DNA from 3 places in the Ensifer sp. 2TAB8 genome. Region 1 is predicted to be linked to each of the others. Evidence: predicted binding sites of a transcription regulator. Region 1 holds the regulator's gene; each other region holds the start of a gene.

Region 1 (4,504 bases):
GAATCGGCGTTCTCCGTCCTAACCTCAAACCGATTGCCGGAGGTCTGCAAGAAGTCCGGATTTCGACAATGCTAGAGGCTGAACGGGTCGCGTGCTGAACGCTTCTCGCCCGGCGCATTGAACGGATCGGCCTTCTTCTCCTTGGACTTGCGTCCTTCGTCGGCGATGATCTCATCCACGGCCCGCTGGCACTTCATGAGTTCGTCTGCCGCCGGACCGGTGCCACGCAGACTGAGGTTTACGATGACGCGTTCGTCGAAGGCGATCGCCAAAGCCCGTTTGCGCACGAAGCCTGTGAGGAATTCGGGGTCGGTGACATTCACGAAGAGGAATTTGCCGTTCTCGTCTCCGGCGGCGGTCGCCGAAGCGCTCCAGGGATCGCTCTTGTCGAAGCGAAACGTCAGGTCATAGTCCTTGCCGATCTCGAGCGACTTCCAGTCGTCGCTGGCAAAGCTCATGTAGAGTGGCGATTCGGAGCCCTTGGGATAGAAACCCAGGCGCAGCCTGACCCCGCCCTCGAACATCGACGTAATGAAACACGAGCCTTCCATCGACGTGTCGGAAGCAACAATCCAGCCGCCGACCTCCTTCCACTTGATGATCTCGGACTCTTCAGCCGCGGCTGGCCCCGTCACCATCAGACAGCTCATCAACCCGAACAGCAATCTACGCATGCAAAGCCCCCGTTTGCTCGCATTTTGATGGGTCGCCGCGTGACTGTCGAGGGTGGGCGACCCGTACCCACGCAATATTTTAGGAATATTCACCTCTCGCGCGGACCGGTGCTCACGCCAAGGAATTACATGGCGAAGGGATCCTTCGACGACTTGCTCTGCCCGCCGCCCGCAAACGGGTCATTGTTCGGCGCATTGTTGCCGGCGCCCGCAAACGGATCGGCGGCCTCCCCCTGTCCGCCGCTCGGCATCAGCGTGTTCACGGCCTCCTGGCATTTGAACATCTCGCTGACGGCCTTCATCGAATCACGCAGGCTGAGGCTCGCCACCACACGACCTTCGAACGCCAGCGCCAGCGTATTCTTGCGCACGAATTCGGTGAAGAAGTCGGTATTGGAAAAATTGACGACCAGAGCCTTCGAACCCGTGAGGTCCACGCCGAACGCAACGGCCGGCCACTGGCGGCCGCGGTCGAGCTGCAAGGCAACGTCATACTCTCTTTGCGGCTCGATCGATTTCCAGGTGGCATTGCCGATCGAAAGAAACGCCAGGTTCGCCGATCCCTTTGGATAGAAGCCGATACGAAGAATCGCGCCGGCGTCATAGCTCGTCGCCGCGTAGCACGAGCCGCCCAAGGACGGATCGGAACCGACCGTCCAGGCGTTGATCCGCTTCCAGATATTCGAACGGCCCTCTTCAGCAGAGGCCGCTCCGGCCGCCACCAACAGACCGAGAACCGCCAACGACAATCTATGCATGCAACCACCCCACTTTCCCCGCAAAGTTATCGTATTTTTGCAACCTGTCGAGACAATGCGGCGCGATCACAACAGGGATTTGCGCACTCCAACAGGGAGGACATTGACTGGCACAACCGATGCGAATGCGGGTCGGCCGATCGCACCAGGATCAAGGGCCTTGCCGCCGCGCACCTCTGGCGCAAAACGGTCACAGCCTGAACTCAAAGACCTGTTGAACACATGAGAGTGATCGCCAAGTTTGCTGGACTTCGGAACGAAAGCGCGGTTCACATCGTTAACCGCCCCGTAGTCCCACCCTTGCCTCAAAGTGGACGATCACCGTGCTTGCCGCCCTGCTTCTCGCTTCGATAGTCGCATCGCCTAACATGCCTGACGTCAAGCTCAGTGCCGCCACGGTCGATGAACTGCAGACGGACTTCGAAAGCGCCGTACCCTGCCACCAGATTGATGGACGCAACGTGTGGAAGGGCGCCATTGCGTTCTACATCCAGTCGTTCGTCTATGACGGCGACACGCCCGTGGCAACCGATGCGGCGGACGCGGTGCTTCCCGAAGACAACAGCGCCGAGACGGTGAAGGAATTCGAAGACGCCTGCGCCGCCACGCAGCCGGCCTGACCCTCGCCATCAGAACGCTCGCGATTCGCCCGATGCGGTCCAATGCGGCCGTTGCCGGCCACACAATCATCACCCAAACCCGCTTTGCTCCCGTAAAAGTGACCAATCAGCACGCGCAGTCGCGCCAATTGACTGAATTCACGGAATTTTAGGCACTTGCAGAACACATATGGAACAGATAGTGTCTGTTCTTGATTTGTTTCACGCCTTCTGGAGCGACGTGCCATGCTGACCCGCAAGCAACAGGAATTGCTTCTGTTCATTCACGAACGCATGAAGGAGTCGGGCGTCCCGCCGTCATTCGATGAGATGAAGGATGCGCTCGACCTGGCGTCGAAGTCCGGCATCCACCGTCTGATTACCGCGCTCGAAGAACGCGGGTTCATTCGCCGTCTTCCGAACCGGGCCCGCGCGCTCGAGGTCATCAAGCTTCCGGAAGCCTACGCGTCCAGCCAGCAGCAGCCGCGTCGCGGCTTCTCGCCGAGCGTGATCGAGGGAAGCCTCGGCAAGCCGCCGGCGGCAGCCCCTGCCGCACCACCGAAGCCGGCGCCGGTGGCCGAAAACACATCAGTTTCCGTGCCGGTCATGGGCCGCATCGCTGCCGGTGTGCCGATCTCGGCGATCCAGAACAACACGCACGACATCACCGTTCCGCTCGACATGATCGGCAACGGCGAACACTACGCCCTCGAAGTCAAGGGCGACTCGATGATCGAAGCCGGCATCTTCGACGGCGACACCGTGATCATCCGAAATGGCAATACCGCCAACCCCGGCGATATCATCGTGGCGCTCGTGGATGACGAGGAAGCGACGCTGAAGCGATTCCGACGCAAGGGCGCATCGATTGCGCTTGAGGCCGCAAACCCTGCCTACGAGACACGGATCTTCGGGCCTGATCGTGTGAAGATCCAGGGCAAGCTCGTTGGGCTGATCCGCCGCTACCATTGACCTCCAGAAAAAATCGGCACTCTGAAGAGCCTCGCTGCCGCTTGGGGTAGCGAGGCTCTTCTTGTTTATCCGATAACGCGCCGCTTACTCGTGGATGGTGTATTCACCGAGTTCGCAAAGGTCCTGCGTATCTTCGGTCGTATCAAGGCCCGAGTCCTCTTCGAATTCGAAGCGCATGTCGTACTTGCAGACATCCCGACCGTCAGCGATGGTGATCTCCATGTTCTCGCCGGGGTTCAGAACCTGCCGGCCGAATACATCGTCTTCCCACTCGTTGACGCCCACCGGCGACGTGTAGAAGTTAGTCAGAACTGCATTTGTGTTGTTCTTCAGCTTGAAAACCAGGTCCTCTGCCCGCGCCTCGAATGTGGTCGCAGCAAAGAGGGCCAAGGCCGTCAGGACAAGTTTCGTTTTCATATAAGCCATTGCCTCCGCTTGATGATGACGGACGCTATCGATGCGGCTGATGTCAGCGGAGTCATCGTTCCCCCTCTACCGATTTCACCGAAGCGATAAGATCCGCAGGGGATTTAGAAGACGTGGCTTGTGCGGGCGTGTGGCACGCCTGAGCGAAAGCTCCCAGGTGTCTCAACCCGGAGTAAGCTGAGGAAGGCAATCGTTCCGACCTCCTCTTGAAGCATTGCTGCACGCTGGGCAGGAGCAATCGACATTGCCAGACGTTCTGCCTGTGGAAAGCGCCCGAACCGCAAATTCGCTTTGTGCTTTTTCCGAAAATGCCTCTTGCGGATTTTCTGCAATCATTCTAAATCCCCGCCAACGCTCGGTTATCCGAGCCGTGAGGCCTCGTGGCGGAGTGGTGACGCAGAGGACTGCAAATCCTTGTACCCCGGTTCAATTCCGGGCGAGGCCTCCAAATACATTCACCAATATAATCAATATGTTGCAGTCGTCGCGAAGCGGAAAAACACCGCTTCCGCGTAACGCGATGTTGCTACGAGATTCCCTTGCTTTCCCTGCACTTCCACGCGGCGACGGCGGATCCATACGACATGAAATGCGACATGTTCACAGCGAATCCTGAGCCAGAAACCCGCTCACCAGCTGCAGGTGCTTGAACCCCGCTTCTCCTTCGCGCCGCCTACGAACACGTCGCAGGTCACTGTCTCTGCGGAAGGCTGTCATAGCGCCCTCCGGGCCGCCCTGTGAGCGTCCATGAGGGTCGCGACGGGATCGGTCGCTGCCACTTCATCGCCTTCTGCAAGAAGCGCTCGTCCCTCACATCGATCTCGGCGAGCGCGATTCTGACGACAATCTCGCCGATCTTTTCGAGGCTCAGCACGTACTCCCGATGCTGTCTGCCGCCCCTAAAGAGGCGCGGCCCCTTGTCGAACTTGGACGTGGCGCGGAAAGAGCTCCCACACACCAAACCCTTCAAAGAACGCATAAATCCGTCGACGACGTATTTCGACATCGTGGCCAACAAAACATAGTCGTGCTGCGGCGGCCACAACATGGCGTCGACCTTCCGAATTAAGCAACT
Region 2 (4,504 bases), on a different contig from region 1:
AGAGATAATGCCGGCGCAGCGCCGAGAAGCGCGCATCGAATTCCTCGGACACTTCCTCGGCCTCAAGGATCGCCACGCGCTCGCCCGCAAGCCCCAGATGCGCGTTCAGCGCATTGCGAAGCGTATAGGGCTTCCACGGACGGGTCAGATCGGCATGCATGACCTGGCCGCTGGCGTGCACGCCGGAATCGGTGCGGCCGGCGCCACGGATCGAAACGGCCTCGCCGGTCAGAGACAGGATCGCCTTTTCGATCGCCCCTTGCACGGACTCGCCATTGTCCTGCCGCTGCCAGCCGACATAGTCCGAGCCGTCATATTCGACGGTCAGCTTGAACCGCGGCATCAGCCGATCCTCGTGCCGGGCGCAACCGGTGTTCCGCGCAGGAAGTCGGCCGCTCCGAGCGCCTTGCCGCCGGCGCGCTGCAGGCGGGTCAGCCGAACCGCGCCTTCGCCGCAGGCGATCGTCAGGCTGTCGTCGAGCACCGTTCCGGCCTCACCCGTGCCGGAAGCGGGCTCGGAGTTCAGCACCTTGATGCGCTCCGGCTTGCCGGCGATTTCGAGCTCAAACCAGGCGCCCGGGAACGGCGACAGGCCGCGGATATGATCATGCACCTCGCGTGAAGGACGGGCGAAGTCGATGCGGGTTTCCGCCTTGCTGATCTTCTGGGCGTAGACGACACCATCCTCGGCCTGGACCGTCAGCGGCAGATCGTCGGCCTCGAGCTTCGCCATCGCTTCCCGCATCAGGCTGGCGCCAACCTGCATCAGGCGGTCGTGCAGCTCGCCACCGGTCATCGTCTCGCCGATCTGGACCGTCTTGGTGAGAGCGACCGGGCCCGTATCGAGCCCCTTTTCCATCTTCATCACCATCATGCCGGTCTCATGATCGCCGGCCATGATCGCGCGCTGGATGGGTGCGGCACCGCGCCAGCGTGGCAGCAGCGAGGCGTGGCCATTGTAGCAGCCGAGCTTGGTGCCCGTGAGGATGGCCTCGGGCAGAAGCAGGCCATAGGCGACGACGACGGCGACGTCGGCGTCGAAATCACGGAAGGTCTGGCGATCCGCCTCGTCCTTGAAGTTTAGCGGCGTCAGCACGGGAATGCCGAGCAGTTCAGCTGCCTGGTGCACCGGCGACTTCTGCAGATCGAGCCCGCGGCGACCACCGGGCCGTGGCGGCTGCGTATAAGCGGCAACGATCTGGTGACCGGCTTCTGCGAGCGCTGCCAGCGTCGGCACGGAAAATTCCGGCGTACCCATGAAGATGATGCGAAGCGACAAGGCGGTAACTCCGTCCTCTCAGATCACTTCATGCGGGGAAACGGCGAAATGATCTCATTCTCTGAAACAGGGCAACCCCGGGAGGAAAACCGTTTCACGCTTTTCCTGGAGTCAAATTCAGCCGTTCGCGCGATCTGTTCGCGACCGCTTGTGCGATCGAAGCTCAGATCGCCTTGGCGCCGCGCGTCTTGGCGGCCTTGGTGAACTTGCGGATCACCATGTCGCGCTTGAGCTTGGAGATGTGATCGATGAACAACACGCCGTTCAGGTGATCGATCTCGTGCTGCAGGCAGGTGGCGAGCAGGCCGTCGGCTTCGATCGTCTGCTGCTTGCCGTCACGGTCGAGATGCTTGACGGTGATCGACGCGGGGCGCTCGACCTCGGCGTAGTAATCCGGGATCGACAGGCAGCCTTCCTCGTAGACCGAATAGGTTTCGGACGAAGCGACGATCTCGGGATTGATGAAGACGAGCGGCGTCTTCTCATCGCCCTCTTTCGAAACGTCGAGCACCAGCATGCGCCTGGCGACACCGATCTGGATCGCGGCAAGGCCGATGCCGGGGGCATCGTACATGGTTTCGAGCATGTCGTCGGCCAGACGGCGGACGTCCGCGTCGACGGTTTCGATCGGCGTGGAAACCTGGCGAAGCACAGGATCGGGAAGGATGATAAGCGGCTTGATCGTCATGCTGCTCCCATAGCCGATCTTTCCATCGGCGTGCAAGGAAATTGGCTTGCCACCTTCGGCAGCCTTTCCTGGACGGGCCGGCGTTAACTGCACGGCGCGAATGTTCTTGTTTTGATCTACACATAACCAAAGAATCTGTTAGGTTTGGCGCATGGAACCTGCGCCTCTTCCCTTCGCCCAGCCGCTGTTTTTCATCGGCACCTTGCCGATCACCCTTGGCCATCTCGCGATTGCCGTCGGCCTGGTGGTCGTCGTTGCAATTTTGATGGCGCTTTCGCGGCGACGGGACAACGACGACGAGGAGCGGCAGGAGCAGATGGCAATGCTGCTCGCCGCCCAGACGGAGATGCAAGGGCGGGTCGCCGCCATGGCCGAGGTCTTCGGCGCGCGGCAGGCAGAACTCAACCAGACGCTCAGCCAGCGCATCGACGGCATGACCCATCGCATCGGCGCCTCGATCACCGAACAGACCAAGGCGACGCACGAAAACCTCAGGCGGCTGCAGGAACGGCTGGCGGTCATCGACAACGCCCAGAACAACATCCAGTCGCTGGCCAAGGACATGGCCGGGCTGCAGGCAATCCTTTCCAACAAGCAGACGCGCGGCGCCTTCGGGCAGTCGCGCATGGAAGCGATCATCGCCGACGGGCTGCCTATGGGCGCCTTCGCCTTCCAGACGACGCTGTCGAACGGTGCACGACCCGACTGCACGATCCGCATGCCGAACGGCCAGCCGCCGCTCGTCATCGACGCCAAGTTTCCGCTGGAAGCCTGGAACGCGATGCGTGACGCACCGGATGCCGAACGCCGCCAGCAGATCGCCCAGCTTTTCCGCCGCGACATGGAAACGCATGTGCGCGATATCGCCAGCAAATATCTGATCTCCGGAGAGACGCAGGACACCGCGTTCCTCTTCGTGCCGTCCGAATCGATCTTCGCCGAAATCCACGAGCATTTCGAAGCGATCGTACAGAAGGCACACCGCCAGCGGATCGTCATCGTTTCCCCTTCCCTGCTCCTGCTGTCGATCCAGGTGATTCAGGCGATCCTCAAGGATGCGCGCATGCGTGAGCAGGCGCATCTGATCCAGGGCGAAGTCGCCAGATTGATGGAGGATCTCGGCCGTCTCGACGAGCGCGTGCGCAAGCTCCAGGGCCATTTCGCCATGAGCCAGAAAGACGTCGAGGACATTCTGATCTCATCGAGCAAGCTTACCCGGCGCGGCGCAAAGATCGAGGCGCTCGAACTCGAGGCCGAAGGCGGCACGCAGGAAACGACCGACCCGCGCGCTGCCGTCGACAACCGGGTGGGGCAATTGCGCCTGCGGGTGGTTGACGAGGACTGAGGCTCTCGGGCACTCTCCGGCCCACTCTGCAATCCGACGGGAAATTTTCACATGATCACTGTTTTTGGGTCCATCAACATGGACCTGATCGCCACGACCGCACGCCTTCCGAAGCCGGGCGAGACCGTCGCCGGAACGGGCTTTTCGACCGCCGCCGGCGGCAAGGGCGCAAACCAGGCCCTGGCCGCACGACGTGCCGGAGCGACAGTGCAGATGGCGGGTGCGATCGGGGCCGACAGCTTCGCCGAAGGTGCCCTGGAACTCTTGAAGGGTGCCGGCACGGACATGTCGCTGACCAAGACGGTAGATGAGCCGACCGGCACCGCGCATATCCTCGTCGGTGGTGACGGCGAAAACGTCATCGTCGTGGTCGCGAGCGCCAATGCGACCGTCGACGAGGCCGATGCGGTGAAGGCCGTCGACGGCATGAAGCCTGGCGACACGTTGATGCTGCAACTCGAAATTCCGGCGGCATCCGTCGAGAGGGCCTTGAACGCAGCCAAACAGAAGGGCGTGCGTTCGGTCATCAACATCGCGCCGCTGACGCCGGATGCGGCACGTCTCGGTCGCATGGCCGATATCGTCATTGCCAACGAGACCGAATTCGAGCTGCTGGCCGGCAAGAGCGGCATCAGCAGTGCGGAGCGCGAAGACGCGATGAAGGCTCTCCATGCGGAGACCGGACAGACTGTCATCGTCACGCTTGGCGCCGATGGCGTCGTCGCGGTGCACGAGGGCGAAATCCAGCGTGCCAAGGGCCTGAAGATCGAACCGGTGGATACGGTCGGCGCCGGCGACACCTTCTGTGGCTATCTCGCGGCCAGCTTGGATGCCGGCATTGCCTTCCCCGATGCGTTGCGCCGTGCCGCAGTTGCCGGTTCGCTCGCCTGCCTCAAGCGCGGCGCGCAACCTTCGATCCCGCTTGCCACGGAAGTGGCATCACGCCTTTAGTTCGTAACGCGTCTGGGCCGGATCGACCGGACCCACAATGCGAATGCTCGGCGAAAACCAAGCCGAGTGCGGGCGAAACGCGCCCGCACTTTCTTCCTGCCACGCTCTGGCGCTCGGCCGTCTCCAGCCCTTGAAATCAGCGTTTGCGCAATCCGGACAGGCGATGTCGCGGAGATAAAACTTTGCGCGCAATTTTATCAAAGCGATCGGTAAAACAGCGTCCGCGTTGGCCCTATCTTAAG
Region 3 (4,504 bases), on a different contig from region 1:
AAAACAAGGTCGAGATCAGGAAAACCTATCGGGGATCACTCAGCAATCGAATTCTGTCTACGCTTTGAATCGGCCGGCCAATCCCTCGCACCATTCCCTTTTTGCACGACCTGTTGGCGGAACAGAACCGATCACCCGGTTGTTATTGTCGATGTTGCGCGCGGCGCATAGAGCGCGATTGCCGCAAGCGGGCGACAAGGGAGACAGTATTCCGGTGAATTTTCTACGCCAAATTGCCGCTGACGTGCAGTTGATGCTGCGCCGGCCGCCACGTATGCAATACGCGGCCTTGTGTTATCGCGTGCGCAACAACGCATTGGAAATCCTTCTCATAACCAGCCGGGACACCGGTCGCTGGGTCATTCCCAAGGGCTGGCCGATGAAGGGAAGGCGCGCGCACGAGGTGGCAGCGAGAGAGGCCTATGAAGAGGCTGGCGTGAAAGGCACCTGCCAGAAATTTCCGTTCGGCCACTACTTTTACAAGAAGCGGCTGGACCACGGGCTCAAGATTTCCTGCAGGGTTCAGCTCCACCCCCTGGAAGTCGCGCGCATGCGAGCGAAATTCCCCGAGAAGGGAGAGCGGAAGCTCGCCTGGTTCGACTATCGGGAAGCGGCCAAGCGCGTCGCAGAGCCATCGCTGCGCGACCAGATGCTCCGTTTCGGACAGCAATGCATTCCGCAGTGAACGCTGGTCTTAATGGACGCTGGCGATCTTGACGGCGTGGGCGAAATCTTCCGCCACCAGTTCGCTGATCGCGATCAGAACCTCTTCCACCGAAAACCCGGACTCGATCGTCTCGCGGATCAAAAGCTGGAGGTCCAGTTCGACGACGTCACGGCAATCCTCGAGCCGCTCCTCAGATACCGTGATGCTCTGCAGTTCTTCCATCGCGAGACTCCTCTTGACGTGGATTCTGCTGGTCTGCCCTCGCATGCTTGCTCTAACGCCCTTCCAACCCTTGGGAAGAGGTTTGAGTTCCGGCGAGAACCTCTCAAGAAGATCAAAGAATAAGATTCGCTGCAACGCCTTGCAGCGGCATGGAGCCGTTACCGGCCGCGGTCACCCCGGCGGCGTGGCCGGTCTGCATCGCTCGGCGGCTCTACCGGTCCTTCCCAGCCGAAGACACTGCGACCGCCAAACTCGTGCGATTGACGAAACTCACCGGCCACGATCTCCTTGAGATCCGGGCCGGTGGCATATTTCTCGAACTGGCGGGCCTGATCGTCGAGGCGCTTGAGGACTTGCATCTCTTCGTCGCGACCGAGCTTCGCCTTCGATACGGCGGATTTCATCACTCGGATCGTCTCGTCATACACCTTCAGGGGAACCGGGAACGGGTGGCGATCCTTGCCTCCATGGGCAAGCGAGAAGCGCGCCGGATCGGCGAACCGACACGGCGCGCCGTGCACCACTTCGGCCACCATCGCCAGCGCCTTGACCGTGCGCGCTCCAACGCCCGGCACCAATAGGAGATGCTCGAAATCCTCCGGGCCACGGTCGGCAGCCGCAGCAAGCGTTGCATGCAGGCGCTTCATGTTGACGTCTTCTTCGCGCACGTCGTGGTGCGCAGGCATGATCAGATGCGGCAGCATGGGCTGCGCGCTTTGCTTGCTCGCCCGCCTTGGCTCGATAACAGCAACCTCTCGGACGATCCGGTCCGGTCCGAGCGACGCGAGGAGATCGAGCTGGCCACTGCGCGAAGCCGCAGCGCGGCGGTCGGCAAGATTGACGATTTCGCCCTGCCGCGCACCTTCTATCGCCGTATGGGGCGAATCCACGAAGCTGCTGATCCCCTCGGAAAGCCAGTGGTAGCGCCGGGCCTGCCGCCTCTCGCCGTTCATGCCCTGCTGCACTACAACCCATTTACCGTCATCGGTAACGATGAAGCCGTGCAGGTAAAGGTCGAAGCCGTCTTGCACTGCCGCACTGTCGACCTTTGCGACGAGGCGACTGGTGGTCGCCAGGCCGCCTCCGTCGAGGCCCACGCGCTCGCCGATTGCAATCAACTCGCCCGGCGTCTCCCGGGAGTTCCGCCCTCGTCCGCCGCAGACATGGATACCAAGTTCGCCCGATAGCGGTAACAGACCACGTTTCAGGGCACCGATGACGCTGGTGGTGATGCCGGAGGAGTGCCAGTCCATGCCCATGACGCATCCGAAAGACTGAAACCAGAACGGATGCGCCAGCCGGCGGAGAAACTCGTCTCGCCCATATTCGATGACGATCGCCTGGGTGATGATCGCACCAAGTTTTGTCATGCGCTCGCCAAGCCACCGGGGAACCCGGCCACCGTGAAGCGGAAGATCGGCACTGCCTGCTCTCTGGACCATCCGGGCCTTATACACGGGCAGAAAGCCCTTTCACATAGGAAAGTTCCTCAAACGTTCTCATTTTTCGCGGCAAACTGCGAGACCGCGGCGGCTCGGTCGTGTCCGTGGGAAGGTGCTGCAGGTCGCCGAACAGCATCATCGCGAGACCTTGCCTTCGGGACGGTTCGACTGCATCAGCCCGAGTAAAACCCAAACTGCATTATGAACTCTACCTTTGCGCTTAAGATAGAGTTCAGCAATCGGCGATATGCTCCACGCTAGATTGCATTTGAACAGGGTTCAAAATGAGCGAGTTCCAAAACAGAGCTGTTCGATTGATGGTTGCTTCCTCAGGAGAGGATTCGACCAGTGATCTTGCTGTGCGTCGCGCAAAGGTTCTGACGACCGCGCTGGAACTCTATGACGCTTTGGGCGGATCGTCCGAACAACTTGAGGCCTGCATCGCGAAAAGGGATGCCGGGGCTCCGAGACGCATTGATCTGGTGATCGGCGATCTGATGATGGAGATGGCAACCATAAGCCACATTCACGACATCGACGTGATGCAGGCAGCACACAATGCTCTCGACAGCGGCATTCGCGAAACGACTTCCGCCTAATCGCGGACCAATCTCGCCAAACGCTTTTCCGTTCCGCGCCTTGGCGACCTTTCGCCATTAGTGCCTTCGGTGGTCGCTTGCCGATGTAGCGCTTTCGAGAACAACGATCCCGGAATAGAGCACCGGAGTGTCCTTCCGATCGCGAAAGCACCGACCAAAGGCGACGACCGAGACGTAGTGCCCGCCTCGCGTCTTTACGCGATAGGTCGATAGCTGGGCTCGCCCTCCCACCATGGTGGCGGCAATTTCCTTTGCCAGATACGGCCGGTCTTCCGGGTGAACCCGGTCGAGATAGAGCTTGAGCGGCAATCCGCGATTGGTCTCCGTCGCGATCAGTCCGAAAAGCTCCGCCAGAGCCGAGTCCGCGTAGACGAGGTCCTGTGTAATGTCCCAGGTGAAAATCCCGGAATCCGCAGTGTCCACATCGGCGAGATCCACAACGAAAGTGCGCTCTCTATCCCCTTCCATGGGCCTTCCTTATGTTCGGGGGATCATTACCCGGTGTGAATGGAACCTGTGTGAACGACACACGCAACACCGTCAATCAGTCGAATTGCGCGGACACATCAAAGGCGTGCCGATCGACCAGCTGGCGCAAGCAGGCATGCAGCCGCCCGTTGTAGCCGCCATCATTGTCCTCCAACATATCCAGATAGAACTGCGCTATGGCGCGAAATTCGCTGGCGTCGCGTGGGACACGCTGCTCAATCTCGATGAACGTTTGCTCCACGGTCCGTTCGAGCGAGCGGAACCGTTCCGTTTCATATTCGTCAACCAGCCCAAACAGTTGGCTCTGCGCCGCTTTGAATTGTGCGATGAGGTCCGTGACCTTCGCATCGCCATCTTGATCAGATCTATGCATTTCATCAATTTAGCACGCACTAACGAACAGAGCCAACTCCCACACTTGACGACTGTCATTTTAATTCGGATTTCCAAGCTCTTCCGCAATGAAGCGCCGAACAGTGTGACTTTTTAGCAGCAATATTTCGCCACCAAATCTTGAGGCGCTCGCTTGGCGATGCCGGTTCTCAGCACCAAGAGGTGGCGGAAAGCTAGAAGCGCGTTCGCAGGTAGTTCAGTTGAGCGTTCAGCCAATAGCGAACTTGTCTGGTCGCGGACTGGGCCTCATGCCCAAACTCCTGGGTATAGCGGCCTTCACACAACGTCGTGTCGACCACCCACAATCCGCCCGCCAAAAATGTCATCAACAGGAAGCCGCGCATGGCCGCACAGCATGAACATGCGATATTTCTAAAGTATTAACGGCGAGAAAAATCATTCGACCGACAAGCTTCGGCCAGCCGCCAGTCGCGTCGCTCGCGCAAGGGCGCGACGTCAAAAGGAACCTGCACCGGCAAGGCGGTGGCCCAGAGTCGGGTACTTTCGATTGAGCGCGGCAGGGGGACTGCGATCCCGCCAGCAATCGCAATCGGAAGAGGCTGACAAAGGCTTCAGGGCGGCAGCCTCCGCAGTCACGGCGCGATGCCAATCTGATCACTCAGCGTCACCTTCTCGAAATCGTTGATGAGAATATCGACACGCACCTGCCAAGTGCCGGGCAGCGGGATGTT

What was found. Region 1 encodes LexA, which represses DNA repair genes until DNA is damaged. Its sites were predicted from a motif close to TGTTCNNNNTGTGTTCNG; they were not measured.
Region 2: the regulator LexA is predicted to act here: its motif matches at 2,068-2,085, upstream of AB4Z53_RS03785 (DNA recombination protein RmuC).
Region 3: the regulator LexA is predicted to act here: its motif matches at 2,373-2,390, upstream of AB4Z53_RS15990 (DUF763 domain-containing protein).

The regions. Positions count from the first base shown of each region.
Region 1 is NZ_JBFRGB010000007.1:233,316-237,819, forward strand. It holds gene AB4Z53_RS14850 (hypothetical protein) at 72-674, opposite strand; gene AB4Z53_RS14855 (hypothetical protein) at 800-1,432, opposite strand; gene AB4Z53_RS14860 (hypothetical protein) at 1,801-2,052, shown strand; gene lexA (transcriptional repressor LexA) at 2,278-3,003, shown strand; gene AB4Z53_RS14870 (hypothetical protein) at 3,088-3,420, opposite strand; tRNA gene AB4Z53_RS14875 (tRNA-Cys) at 3,804-3,877, shown strand; gene AB4Z53_RS14880 (hypothetical protein) at 4,121-4,477, opposite strand.
Region 2 is NZ_JBFRGB010000001.1:761,785-766,288, forward strand. It holds gene truA (tRNA pseudouridine(38-40) synthase TruA) at 1-343, opposite strand, end outside; gene fmt (methionyl-tRNA formyltransferase) at 343-1,278, opposite strand; gene def (peptide deformylase) at 1,442-1,966, opposite strand; gene AB4Z53_RS03785 (DNA recombination protein RmuC) at 2,118-3,311, shown strand; gene AB4Z53_RS03790 (ribokinase) at 3,363-4,262, shown strand.
Region 3 is NZ_JBFRGB010000008.1:205,679-210,182, reverse strand. It holds gene AB4Z53_RS16005 (glutathione synthetase) at 1-68, shown strand, start outside; gene AB4Z53_RS16000 (NUDIX hydrolase) at 215-685, shown strand; gene AB4Z53_RS15995 (hypothetical protein) at 695-889, opposite strand; gene AB4Z53_RS15990 (DUF763 domain-containing protein) at 1,048-2,331, opposite strand; gene AB4Z53_RS15985 (hypothetical protein) at 2,616-2,930, shown strand; gene AB4Z53_RS15980 (PAS domain-containing protein) at 2,988-3,398, opposite strand; gene AB4Z53_RS15975 (hypothetical protein) at 3,475-3,792, opposite strand; gene AB4Z53_RS15970 (copper resistance CopC/CopD family protein) at 4,406-4,504, opposite strand, start outside.